DNA from 3 places in the Planococcus sp. TJ-307 genome. Region 1 is predicted to be linked to each of the others. Evidence: predicted binding sites of a transcription regulator. Region 1 holds the regulator's gene; each other region holds the start of a gene.

Evidence for each region. Region 1 encodes CtsR, which represses protease genes until heat stress. Its sites were predicted from a motif close to ATGGTCAATAAAGGTCAAACA; they were not measured.
Region 2: clpP (ATP-dependent Clp endopeptidase proteolytic subunit ClpP) is a predicted target of CtsR. The motif match lies at 2,080-2,100, and genes of this name have one in related genera.
Region 3: AC4EHK_RS05075 (ATP-dependent Clp protease ATP-binding subunit) is a predicted target of CtsR. The motif match lies at 1,963-1,983, and genes of this name have one in related genera.

Annotation. Positions count from the first base shown of each region.
Region 1 covers NZ_JBZDOJ010000007.1:61,351-65,597, forward strand. Annotated here, with positions in the region: gene AC4EHK_RS17915 (ATP-dependent Clp protease ATP-binding subunit) at 1-1,321, opposite strand, end outside; gene mcsB (protein-arginine kinase McsB) at 1,318-2,409, opposite strand; gene AC4EHK_RS17925 (UvrB/UvrC motif-containing protein) at 2,399-2,932, opposite strand; gene AC4EHK_RS17930 (CtsR family transcriptional regulator) at 2,945-3,415, opposite strand; gene AC4EHK_RS17935 (hypothetical protein) at 3,572-3,817, opposite strand; rRNA gene rrf (5S ribosomal RNA) at 3,964-4,079, opposite strand; partial or broken rRNA gene AC4EHK_RS17945 (23S ribosomal RNA) at 4,155-4,247, opposite strand, start outside.
Region 2 covers NZ_JBZDOJ010000005.1:104,452-108,698, forward strand. Annotated here, with positions in the region: gene AC4EHK_RS16510 (gluconeogenesis factor YvcK family protein) at 1-43, shown strand, start outside; gene whiA (DNA-binding protein WhiA) at 67-1,017, shown strand; gene AC4EHK_RS16520 (HPr family phosphocarrier protein) at 1,077-1,334, shown strand; gene clpP (ATP-dependent Clp endopeptidase proteolytic subunit ClpP) at 1,392-2,003, opposite strand; tRNA gene AC4EHK_RS16530 (tRNA-Arg) at 2,175-2,246, shown strand; gene AC4EHK_RS16535 (glutaredoxin family protein) at 2,430-2,660, shown strand; gene AC4EHK_RS16540 (sugar-binding transcriptional regulator) at 2,768-3,811, shown strand; gene gap (type I glyceraldehyde-3-phosphate dehydrogenase) at 3,812-4,247, shown strand, end outside.
Region 3 covers NZ_JBZDOJ010000001.1:1,050,778-1,055,024, reverse strand. Annotated here, with positions in the region: gene AC4EHK_RS05075 (ATP-dependent Clp protease ATP-binding subunit) at 1-1,942, opposite strand, end outside; gene AC4EHK_RS05070 (metal-sulfur cluster assembly factor) at 2,154-2,462, opposite strand; gene AC4EHK_RS05065 (prolyl oligopeptidase family serine peptidase) at 2,530-3,300, opposite strand; gene AC4EHK_RS05060 (Cof-type HAD-IIB family hydrolase) at 3,460-4,247, shown strand, end outside.

The sequences.
Region 1 (4,247 bases):
CCGCTTTTTCAAACTCTTGGCTTTGCACCGCTTCATTTTTCTCTGAACGTGCAGCTTCCAATCGGGCTTCCAATTCTTTCAGGTCCGGTGGAGTCGTGTACGAGCGAAGTCTTACTTTAGAGCCTGCCTCATCAATCAAATCAATCGCTTTATCCGGCAAGAAACGGTCCGAAATGTAGCGGTCTGACATTTTTGCGGCTGCTTCGATCGCCTCATCAGTAATTTTCACACGGTGATGCGCTTCGTAGCGGTCACGCAAACCACGAATGATTTGAATCGACTCTTCTACTGAAGGCTCATCCACTTGAATTGGTTGGAAACGGCGTTCAAGTGCCGCATCTTTTTCAATATATTTGCGGTATTCATCCAACGTTGTCGCACCAATACATTGCAGTTCCCCACGTGATAATGACGGTTTTAGAATATTAGAAGCATCAATCGCTCCCTCTGCCCCACCTGCTCCAATCAATGTATGAAGCTCATCAATGAAGAGGATGACGTTGCCTGCCTGGCGAATTTCATCCATCACTTTTTTCAAGCGATCTTCAAATTCCCCACGGTATTTTGTTCCTGCAACTACTGTACCCATATCCAGAACCATGACGCGTTTGTCACGAAGCGTTTCTGGAATTTCATTGTTGACGATTTGTTGCGCCAATCCTTCAGCGATCGCTGTTTTACCAACACCAGGTTCACCGATCAATACCGGATTGTTTTTCGTTCTGCGGCTCAATACTTCAATTACACGCGTGATTTCATCACTGCGGCCGATAACCGGATCCAAGCCACCTTCACGGGCTACTTGCGTCAAATCGCGTGCCAAGCCGTCTAAAGTTGGTGTGTTTGCCGAAGCATTCGGGCTTGTGCCTGTAGACGCCTGCTCATTGTTGCCTAGGAGCTGCAACACTTGCTGACGCGCCTTATTCAAGCTGACGCCTGCATTTCCTAATACACGTGCTGCAACGCCTTCACCTTCGCGAATCAGCGCCAATAGCAAATGCTCTGTACCAATATAAGAATGGCCCAATTTACGGGACTCATCAACTGACAATTCAATCACTTTTTTTGCTCTCGGCGTATAGTGGACAATCGGGCCAACATCTTTTTCGCCGACTCCTACAAGCTCTTTAACGCCTTCTTCGATCAATTGTGTATTTACTTCAATCGCTTCTAAAGCTTTAGCGGCAATACCGCCGCCTTCGCGAATTAAACCAAGAAGAATATGCTCTGTACCGATTGATTCATGTTTCATGCGAATGGCCTCTTCTTGAGCTAACTGAAGAACTTTTTGTGCGCGTTGTGTAAATCGATTAAACATCATGCAAGATCCTCTCCTTCACTATTTATACCTTCTTTATTCAATCGCTCCCGAAACAACTTTGCCCGGGCAAAATCACGTTCTTTTGGCTGCAGCGGCTTGTCTGCATATTGCTGCAGGAATGCCGGCTGCATAAAAATCATCAATTCATTTAAAATCGACATGTCGACATCTTGGATCATCTTTAAATCAATACCCAATCGAACATCTGACAAACAAGTAGCAGCTTCTTCCGTCGTCAGCAGTCTCGAATGGGTAAGAATTCCAAGTGACCGGTAGATGCGATCTTCCAGCACCAGCGGTGAATTTAGAACAATGGCTTCTCGTGCTTTTCGTTCCTGTTGAATAATTTGTTCGGTCATATTTTCCAAGTCCTGAAGAATTTCATATTCGGACTTGCCAAGAGTTAATTGGTTTGATATTTGATAAACGTTCCCTAAAGCTTCACTGCCTTCGCCATAAATACCGCGAACCACCATGCCGAGCCTCGAAATTGCAGGAATGATCCGTTGGATTTGATGCGACATCGTCAAAGCCGGCAAATGAAGCATAACCGAAGCTCTCATGCCGGTTCCGACATTGGTAGGACAGCTGGTTAAGTAGCCATATTTTTCATGAAAAGCATAAGACAAGTTTTTCTCTAACAAGGTATCCAGCTCATTGGCTATTTTATAAGCATTCTGAAGGTGAAATCCTGATTGCAAACTTTGAATTCTTAAATGATCCTCTTCATTGACCATAATACTCAGTTCTTCATTTTCAGACAACAAAACCGAACTGGAGTGTTCGCTATTGGCAAGATAAGGGCTGATTAAATGTTTTTCTACCAGCACTTCTTTTTGCCGCTGTGCAAGTTTTTCAATACTGATATGGCTAAAAGTATAGTCTAACTCACTGCCTTTATCTAATAATACAGAAGAAATTTCTTTATCTACTTTGAGTGCTTCGTCTTCCGTAAAAGAATAGGGAAACTTGAAGTCAGTTAAATTTCTCGCTAACCGAATTCGTGTACTCATTGCAATATCTACACTTTCACCGTCGTTGGCCATCCAGCTGCTTGCTCGAGGTTGGAGAAACCGTTCAATTGCCATTTGGAGCACCTCCCTCAAGCTTCAAACTTAACACTCTCACTTCATCTCTTAATCTGGCAGCTTCTTCAAAATGTTCCCCTTGAATAGATACCTGCATTTGCTTGCGAAGTTCTTCAATTTCTTTTTTTATCTTTAAGGTTGTCCCATAAGAAGCTGGAATCTTACCCGTATGTTCAGTGTTTCCATTATGGAACCGTTTAAATATTTCATTGAGTTGTGGCGCAAATTCATCGTAACAAGAAGCACACCCAAATTTACCTAACTGCAAAAACTTAGGGAAAGTAAAACCACATGAAGGACAAGTAGCTACTTCTTTTTTAACTGGGTTAATGGATGCCTGCGAAGTAGGAAACCAATTTGATAATAACTGATGAATAGCTAATGGATCCTGTTCAAAAGCAATATTAATGCTATGGTTTTCAGCAGCACAGATGTGGCATAAGTGAAGCTCAGTTATCTGTCCTTGTTGCTGCTTTTTAACTATTACTGATGCAGAACGTTCTCCGCACTGATCGCAAATCATCTTTTCACCTCTTTATGTGTTCGACTGATATTTTATTGTGAAGAGCATGGCAATAAGAATACGCGCCCGGACATCATCACGTGTAGGAAGAGGCAAAAGCAGCGTCGCGCGGTCTACAGCACTGAGAATCAATTTTGCTTCTCTTTTTGAAATAATTTCTTCATCCAGCAGTCTGAAAACAATATCTTCAGCCATCACTTGGGTAGCACCATGCTCTAATCGTTGGATAACCTCGGCTATAACATCTGATTTTTGATGGAGCCGGATTCTCCTAATACGAATATATCCACCACCGCCGCGCTTGCTTTCGACAGAATATCCACGGTCAACAGTAAAGCGCGTATTAATGACATAGTTTATTTGAGAAGGCACACATTGAAATTTTTCAGCCACTTCGCTGCGTTTAATTTCAATGTGGTCTCTCTCGCTTAATTCGATAACTTGTTTCAAATAACCTTCTATTACATCCGAAATATTCCGCATCGCTTTCACCTCTTCGATACATAATACGTCAAAACTGACTTTGACTATATTTGACTTAATTATACACCAAGTTTTTTATAGATATCAAATAGTACGTTTCAAAAGTTTACGATAATAAAAAGCCTTAAAGCAGATTTGCTTAAAGACTTTTTTACCTTATTCTTGATCCAGTATTCTTTTTACAAAATCTTTAGCGTGACTTGATACGGACTGCGTTTTTTCTTCTGCGTATTTCGTCTTCCACTTTATTCCTTCCTGCCAAATTTCCACTGCATCTCCTACAGAAACATTGTGAGTAAAGTCAGCTAATGGAAAGGTATAACGCTCACCAGCTTCTTCTGTAGCCTTCAATAATACTGTTCGTTTATCAATAGCTTCTACTACATATATGCCTGGTTTCATGGAAATCACCTCACTCTTGTTTTTCCCACTCTGTCCCCTCTTCAATCCTTATTTTTATTTCTTTATGAACTTTGCTTTTGACTTTCAAATTTTTTCATAAAAAAAAGCCGTTACCGGAATCGGTAACGACTTGTTTGTCTTGAAATGCCCAGCGACGTCTTACTCTCACAGGGGGAGACCCCCAACTACCATCAGCGCAAAAGAGCTTAACTGCCGTGTTCGGGATGGGAACGGGTGTGGCCTCTTTGCCATCATCACTGGACTATTTGGTTGAGTGCTTGTTCACTCAAAACTGGATACCCGACATTGATTGGTGAAGCGTTCACGATACAATAGTTTGGTTAAGTCCTCGATCGATTAGTATTCGTCAGCTGCACGTGTCGCCACGCTTCCACCTCGAACCTATCTACCTCATCGTCTTTGAGGGATC
Region 2 (4,247 bases), on a different contig from region 1:
GGGCGGCCGTGCTGGTGAAGATTCGAAGCATCTTTACTTTTAATGCTTTGAAAGGAGGAACGAATTTTGTCTTTTGCATCTGAAACAAAAAAAGAAATGACGCAAATCGAAGTGGATGATTGCTGTGGAAAAGCAGAGCTTTCCGCAATGATACGAATGAACGGCACCTTGTCATTTTCCAATCGGCAATTGAGCCTCGACATCCAAACCGAGAATGCAGCAATCGCCCGGCGTATTTACACGCTGTTGAAACGTTTTTACAAAGCGTATCCGGTGGAATTGCTTGTCCGGAAAAAAATGCGGTTAAAAAAGAACAACATCTACATTTGCCGAATCCGTGAAGGGGCCAAGCATGTACTGGAAGACTTGGAAATTCTGACGGAAGGTTTTCAATTTCAGCACCAGATCGTCCAAAGCCTCATCGAGAAAAACTGCTGCAAACGCTCTTATTTGCGAGGGGCTTTTTTAGCGGGCGGATCTGTCAACAATCCTGAAACCTCATCGTACCATCTAGAAATCTACTCTCTCTACAAAGATCATGCCGACTCTTTGGTCGACTTGATGAATGTTTTCCATTTAAACAGCAAAACTATTGAACGGAAAAAAGGCTTTGTCACTTATCTTAAAGAAGCAGAAAAAATTGCCGACTTCCTGAGCATTACTGGCGCGCATTCGGCTTTATTGAAATTTGAAGATGTCCGAATCATCCGAGACATGCGAAACAGTGTAAACCGTCTCGTCAACTGTGAAACCGCTAACTTGAATAAAACCATTGATGCAGCATTGCGGCAAGTTGAAAATATCCGCTTTATCGATAGTGCAATTGGAATCGACCAATTGCCTGAACGCTTGCGTGAAGTTGCCCGACTTCGGGTAGAGTATCAAGACGTGACGCTTAAAGAGTTGGGTGAAATGGTGTCGGGTGGATCGGTCAGCAAGTCAGGTGTCAATCACCGGCTGCGAAAAATTGATGAAATTGCAGCGTCACTGAGAAAGGGAGAAATGATCGGCCGCTAACTGCTGGCTGTTCTTTCATATATAAGAGAGTTAAGTTTCAGAGGAGGATGAGGATAAGCATGGTTGAAAAACAAGTAAAAGTGCTATTAAAAACAGGTCTTCAAGCAAGGCAAGCCGCGTTATTTGTTCAAGAAGCAAACCGGTACACTGCGGATGTCTATTTAGAGAAAGACCATAAAAAAGTAAATGCCAAAAGCATCATGGGCATCATGAGCCTGGCAATTGGTAAAGGAACAGAAGTGATAATTTCGGCAGATGGGTTGGATGAGGAAAAAGCAGTCCAATCTTTATCAGAAATTATTGAACAAGAATCGTAAAAAGAAAGCTTTTGTACCATAAAAAAACTCACAGCCCAAAGGCTGTGAGTTTTTGTTTTAAACGTCTTTTTTGTGGTTTTCAGGAAGCTTGCTACGTGTGATGACTTGGTCAATCAAGCCGTATTCAAGCGCGCGTTCAGCTGTCATGAAGTTATCACGGTCAGTGTCTTTAGAAATGACATCGATCGGCTGACCTGTGCGTTCAGAAAGAATTTGGTTCAACTTCTCGCGAAGGTGAAGAATGCGTTTCGCCGCAATTTCAATTTCAGTTGCTTGGCCTTGAGCACCGCCAAGAGGTTGGTGAATCATGACTTCGGCATTCGGAAGTGCCAGGCGTTTGCCTTTTGTTCCAGCTGCCAATAGGAACGCGCCCATTGAAGCGGCCATGCCGATGCAGATTGTTTGAACATCTGGACGGATAAACTGCATCGTGTCGTAAATCGCCATACCAGCTGTGATGCTGCCGCCTGGGCTGTTGATGTAAATCGAAATATCTTTATCTGGATCTTCTGCTTCAAGGAACAGGAGCTGTGCAACAATTGAGTTGGCAACATTATCATCAATACCGCTGCCTAGCATAATGACGCGGTCTTTCAACAAACGCGAATAAATATCATAAGCACGTTCGCCTCGGCTAGTTTGTTCAATTACTGTAGGAATTAAGTTCATGAAAAGTTCCTCCTCGATTAAGTGGTTTGCAAACAATGCTGAAAGTTCTCTCAGCTGTACTATTATCATACACATCATGGTCAATGAAGGTCAAATCTAACGAATCAAAAAAATAAGCTTGATTAACTTAAAAAGGTTTCGTATAATAGAAAAGTCGCTAATAGCGAAAACGCCCTCGTAGTGTAATGGATCACACGTAAGATTCCGGTTCTTGAGATGGAGGTTCGATTCCTTCCGAGGGCATCCTAAACATAATGCAGCCCCTTTGCCTTAACCGGCTAAAGGGGCTGTTTTTTTATTGCCAATTTAGTGGGCTAGGCAGTATAAGTTGAACGGAAAGATTTTTATGGATAAGCTGAATGAATAGCCTCAATTATATAGCGAGTGCTTGAAAACCTATCCTGTTTATAGAAAGAAGGCAAACCGATGTTTACATTATATACGCGTTCCAACTGCCCGCTTTGCGATGAAGCAAAGTTAATGATCGAACTTGTCAATGAAGATTTCCCCATAACCTATAAGGAAGTGGACATTGAAAGCGACGAGGCACTGCATGAGAAATACATGCTCATGATTCCGGTGCTGGAGAAAGACAACACGGTATTGTTATACGGCAATATTGGTTATGTAGAATTGTTGGAAGCGTTAGAACGTTAACGCTTCTTTTTATTTGCAATTAAAAGACGGATTAGGTAGAATGAGTTTAGTGGGACACAAAATTATTTAATGGGACAAAAAACGTCCAGCTAGAACGGAGTGAACACATGGATGCATTATCTGTCGCTCAGCGAAAACTGATGCCGGAAATGTCCGAACTCCTGAAAAAGCGATACCAGATTTTACAGACAATTTATTTAGAACAACCAATCGGCAGGCGAACCTTAAGTGAAGTTGCCGGTGCAACAGAGCGCGAGATCAGGAAAGAAACCGATTTGCTGCGCAAGCAGCAATTGATTGAAATGAAGACAGCAGGCATGACTATTACTTCGCAAGGACTGGAAGTGCTGGAGAACCTGAAAGATTTCGTTCGTGAAATGTCTGGATTGACAGATATGGAAGCAGAGCTGCAAAAAGTCTTAAACATCTCGAAAGTGGTTATTTTGCCACAGGACAGCGACGAGATTCCAGCAGTAAAATTCCATATTGGCAAAGAAGCAGCCCGTCTTCTGGAAATGATGTTTAGCCGTTATGAAAAAATCGCCGTCACTGGCGGCAGTACACTGGCGGCCATCTCAAAAGAACTGTCAATCGGCAAACCGAAGCGGGCGCTTCAATTTATTGCAGCCCGCGGCGGCTTAGGTGAAGATGTCTTGCATCAAGCCAATACGATTGCAGCCGCTTTTGCCGAAAAAACTGGCGGTTCGTTTAAAACTCTTTACTTGCCTGATCATTTAAGTGCTGAAGCTTTCGAAATGATGATGAAAGAGCCGTTGATCAAGGAAATGATGGACTTGTACGACCAAACAGATGTAGTGGTCCATGGCATAGGCAACGCAGAAGAAATGACGGTTCGCCGCCACTCTTCTCTGGAAGAAGCAGAAAAGATACGTTCAGGTGGAGCGGTAAGTGAGGCTTTCGGCTATTATTTCGATAAAGATGGAAAAATTGTTTATCGTATTCGCACAGCGGGCATTCAATGGGAACAGGTGCAAAAAGCTTCAACGATCTTAGCAGTTGCCGGTGGGAGTTCCAAAGCAAGAGCGATTTTATCTTATTTCAAAAACGCACCAAACCCGACAGTGTTGGTCACAGACGAGGGTGCCGCAAGAAAGATTATCGAATTGACTAAAAAATTGGAGGAATTGTAAATGACTTTAAAATTAGCAATTAACGGATTTGGACGTATTGGACGCATCGTATTTCGTGGGGCAATGGCAAACGAAGAAGTGGAAGTTGTCGCAGTAAACGACTTGACTGACGCTAAAATGCTTGCTCACTTACTAAAATACGATTCAATCCACGGAACATTGGATGCTGAAGTTTCAGCAGAAGGCGATAACATTGTGGTTAACGGCAAAACAATCCGTGTATTCTCTGAAAAAGACCCTTCAAACCTTCCATGGAAAGATCTTGGCGTAGACATCGTTGTTGAATCTACTGGATTCTTCACAGATAACGAATCTGCTTCAAAACACATCGAAGCTGGAGCTAAAAAAGTTATCGTTTCAGCACCAGGCAAAAGCGGCATGAAAACACTTGTTATGGGTGTTAACCATGAGTCGTACGACCCGAAAGAACACCATG
Region 3 (4,247 bases), on a different contig from region 1:
CTACAATCAGTTTAATATGTTGTTGATTGATGCGTGCAGCCAGTTCGGCAATCATTTTCTTAGCTATACCATAAAAATGGGTATTGGTAAGCGCATGGAAAATAACGATGTCGTCAATCCGGTTTAACAGTTCCGGCTTGAAATGCCTACGTAATTCACCCATGACAATGTCTTCAATATCGTGTTCGCTACTGGCATCGCTGATATGCGCAGATCCAATGTTGGAAGTCATGATCACTACAGTATTCGAAAAATTGACAAGCCGTCCTTGGCTGTCGGTAATGCGCCCATCATCCAAAATCTGCAATAAAATATTGGCAACGTCCGGATGCGCTTTTTCGATTTCATCAAGCAGGACAACCGAGTAAGGATTACGGCGCACCGCTTCAGTCAACTGTCCGCCTTCCTCGTAGCCGATGTAACCTGGAGGTGCACCGACCAGCCGAGATACGCTGTGTTTCTCCATATACTCAGACATATCAATCCGAATAAAATGATCTTCCGAATCGAATAAGTTTGCGGCTAATGCTTTGGCCAATTCTGTCTTCCCGACCCCAGTAGGCCCCAGGAAAATAAACGAGCCAATTGGTTTCCGCTCATCTTTGATGCCTGCGCGTGCTCTCCATACGGCTTCCGTCACCAGCTCGACTGCCCGATCTTGGCCAATTACACGTTCTTTTAAAGTATCGCCTAGCCGCAGCAGTTTATCGCGCTCGCCTTCTACCAATTTCGTGACCGGAATTCCCGTCCATCTGGCGACGATTCCTGCAATTTCTTCTTCCGTCACTTCTTCACGCAGCAATCGTTCAGCGCCTTCCTGTTCCAAATCCGCTTCCAAAGCCTGCAATTCCTTTTCAAGCTCAGGAATTTTGCCATGTTGCAAAACAGCAGCCGCGTTCAAATCGTAACGATTTTCCGCATCTTCAAGTTGTCTGCGGAATTGATCCAGCTGCTCCCGTTTTTCCTGAATTTTTTTCAACGATTCTTTTTCTGTGGTCCACTGATTTTTCATACCTGCAGAAGAATCCCGCAGTTCCTCGATTTCTTTTCGCAAGGTTTCCAATCGCGTTTTGCTCGCTGCATCTTTTTCTTTCATTAAGGCCTGCTCTTCAATTTCTAATTGCATAAGACGACGCGTCACTTCATCAAGTTCCTGCGGCATTGAATCAATCTCTGTACGAATCATTGCACACGCCTCATCAATCAAGTCGATGGCTTTGTCCGGCAAAAAGCGCTCGGTGATATACCGGTCGGACATTGCAGCCGCTGCTACAATCGCCCGGTCATGAATGCGGACGGCGTGATGCAGCTCAAAACGTTCTTTTAACCCACGTAAAATGGATACCGTATCTTCAACTGATGGTTCTCTCACCATCACCTGTTGAAAACGGCGTTCCAGTGCTGGATCTTTTTCAATATGCATCCGGTACTCGTCCAGCGTGGTCGCCCCGATACAGTAAAGTTCCCCACGCGCAAGCATCGGTTTCAGCATATTGCCTGCATCCATCGCTCCTTCTGTTTTTCCAGCCCCAACAATCGTGTGGATTTCATCGATAAACAAGATGATTTGCCCTTCACTGTCTTTGACCTGTTTGAGGACACCCTTTAAACGTTCTTCAAATTCTCCGCGGTATTTCGCACCCGCAATCAAGGCACTCATATCAAGTTCGTAAATAGTTCGATTCTTTAAGCCCTCCGGTACATCGTTTCGTACGATTCGCTGTGCCAGACCTTCAACAATTGCTGTTTTCCCAACACCCGGTTCGCCGATCAATACCGGATTGTTTTTGGTTTTCCGTGACAGGATCCGAATAACGTTGCGGATTTCCTGGTCGCGACCGATTACAGGATCCATTTTCCCGGATTGCGCCTGCTCCACCATGTTGCGGCCAAACTGTTCCAACGGAGATTTTTGTTCTGCGTTATTTGGAGATTGGACCATACCAACCACACCTTTCAATTAGTTTGACTATCTTTGACTAATTAGATTATAGTCAAATTTTCAGGAATAAGCAATTATTATGGATTTAAATTTCATGCACTTAGAAGTTAGACTATAGAATTAAAAATTACTTATTGCAGCGATCTGCGTAGGATTTTCTGCAGAAAAAAACCTTGGCGGAATAAAATCCGACAAGGTTTTTTAAAAGTAATTATCTAACGCCAAGCGCCATTTTTGCGTAACGTGACATATGGTCTTTGCCCCAGACGGGTGTCCAGACGATTTTAACATCGACTTCTTCCACTTCAGGCAATTCGTACAAAGCAGCTTTGACCATTTCTACGATTTGAGGTCCCATAGGGCATCCCATTGACGTTAACGTCATCGTCACTACTGCAAAGCCATCTTCAGTCACCATTACATCATATACAAGCCCGAGATTGACAATGTCAACTCCCAATTCGGGATCGATTACTGTTTCCAATGCACCCATCATGCTGTCTTTCATATCTTGATCCATTATAAATCCCTCCCTTTACTAGTAGTACCATCTTATCAAACTTTAGGCGGAATTGAAATTGACACGCTTACTCTGTCTTCAAATGTTTCGCCAGCCACTCCGTCGCTTCAAGCATTCCTTTTCGGCTGACGGCATGCCCCGCTTCTCTTTCACGAGTAAATGCAATGTTTTCCGGTGTCGCTTTATAGTGTTCTTTCAGTTCTTTGAACAAACGATAAGTTGGCTCAAATGGCACTGTTACATCCTGTTCCCCGTGCCAGAAATAAAGGGGGCGGCTATTAAATTTCGGCTGGTTCTTGCCGCTGTCAAAAATAGCTAAAGTCGACAGCATACGCTCGCGTTCGTCTGCACTGATCGGCAGCTGGAACCCTCTCGATTCGTATTGAGCCATTTGTGCCTGCGCCAGCTCTACGTAATTTCCTGCACCCATCATGACAGCTGCCGCCCGAATCCACGGATACACGGTCAGTGCCCCTAAAGTAGTGATGCCTCCCATGGAAGTACCGCCTACCCCAGGTTCTCCAGCAACCAGTCCCTGTTCATGTAATTCTTTGTGTAAAAACGCCAGCTCTTCGATCGAAGTCAAGACAATCTCCCAAAACCGCAAACTGATTTGAACCTCATCTGATCCTTCGCTTCGTTCTCCGTGCAGTAACGCATCCGGTAAAATGACACGCATCCCTTTTTCAGCCAATTGGTAGGCATAATGCAAATTATGCTCTTTAGCGCTCATATGGCCATGAAAAAAAACAACTGTTGGCAATGCCGTCTCCGCTGTTTGATCCGGAGTTATATGAAGCAACGGGATATGTCCCCATATTTGTCGTTGAACTCTCAACTGCATTCACTTCCTTCATTATTCATCCTACCAATCTTCCAGAAATCCGGCAATCACCAATTCTTTTCCAATTGAATCTTTGCATTTCCTCAACATTTTTTGACGAATCCTGTGCTTTATCGCTACACTAGGAATAGATAGAAAGGAGACGGCTATATTATGAAACAACATTTAATCGTTCTTGATTTGGACGGAACCTTATTAACAGACCAGAAAGTCATTTCAGCAAAAACAAAACTAACTTTAAATAAAGCAATTGAAGCAGGGCATGAGGTGATGATTGCAACGGGACGTCCATACCGTTCCAGTGAGACTTACTACAAGGAGCTGGGATTGACGACACCAATTGTGAACTTTAACGGTGCCTTTGTACATCACCCAACCAACAGCCACTGGGGAACTCACCATACCCCTATTGGATTAGACGTAGTGCACGAAGTGGTCGAATCCATGCATGATTATGATTTCCATAATATTGTTGCGGAAGTCCTCGACGATGTTTATGTCCACCATCATGACGAAAAGCTCATGGATATTTTCCGATTTGGCGATCCGACCATTACAACAGGCGATTTGCGCAACTTCTTGAAGACAGATCCAACCTCTATTTTGATCCACGCCCCTTATGAACGGGTACAGGAAATTCACGACCATCTGTCATCTGTTCATGCCGAAGTGATTGACCATCGCCGCTGGGGAGCCCCTTGGCACGTGATTGAAATTGTCAAAAGCGGCATGAGCAAAGCAGTTGGCTTAGATCGTGTTTCCAAGTCCCTCGGCATCTCGAGAGAACACATCATCGCCTTTGGGGATGAAGACAACGACCTTGAAATGATTGATTTTGCGGGGGTTGGCGTGGCAATGGGCAACGCAATTGACCCTTTGAAAAATATTGCTAATGAAATTACGTTATCAAACAACGAAGACGGCATTGCTGAGTTGCTGAT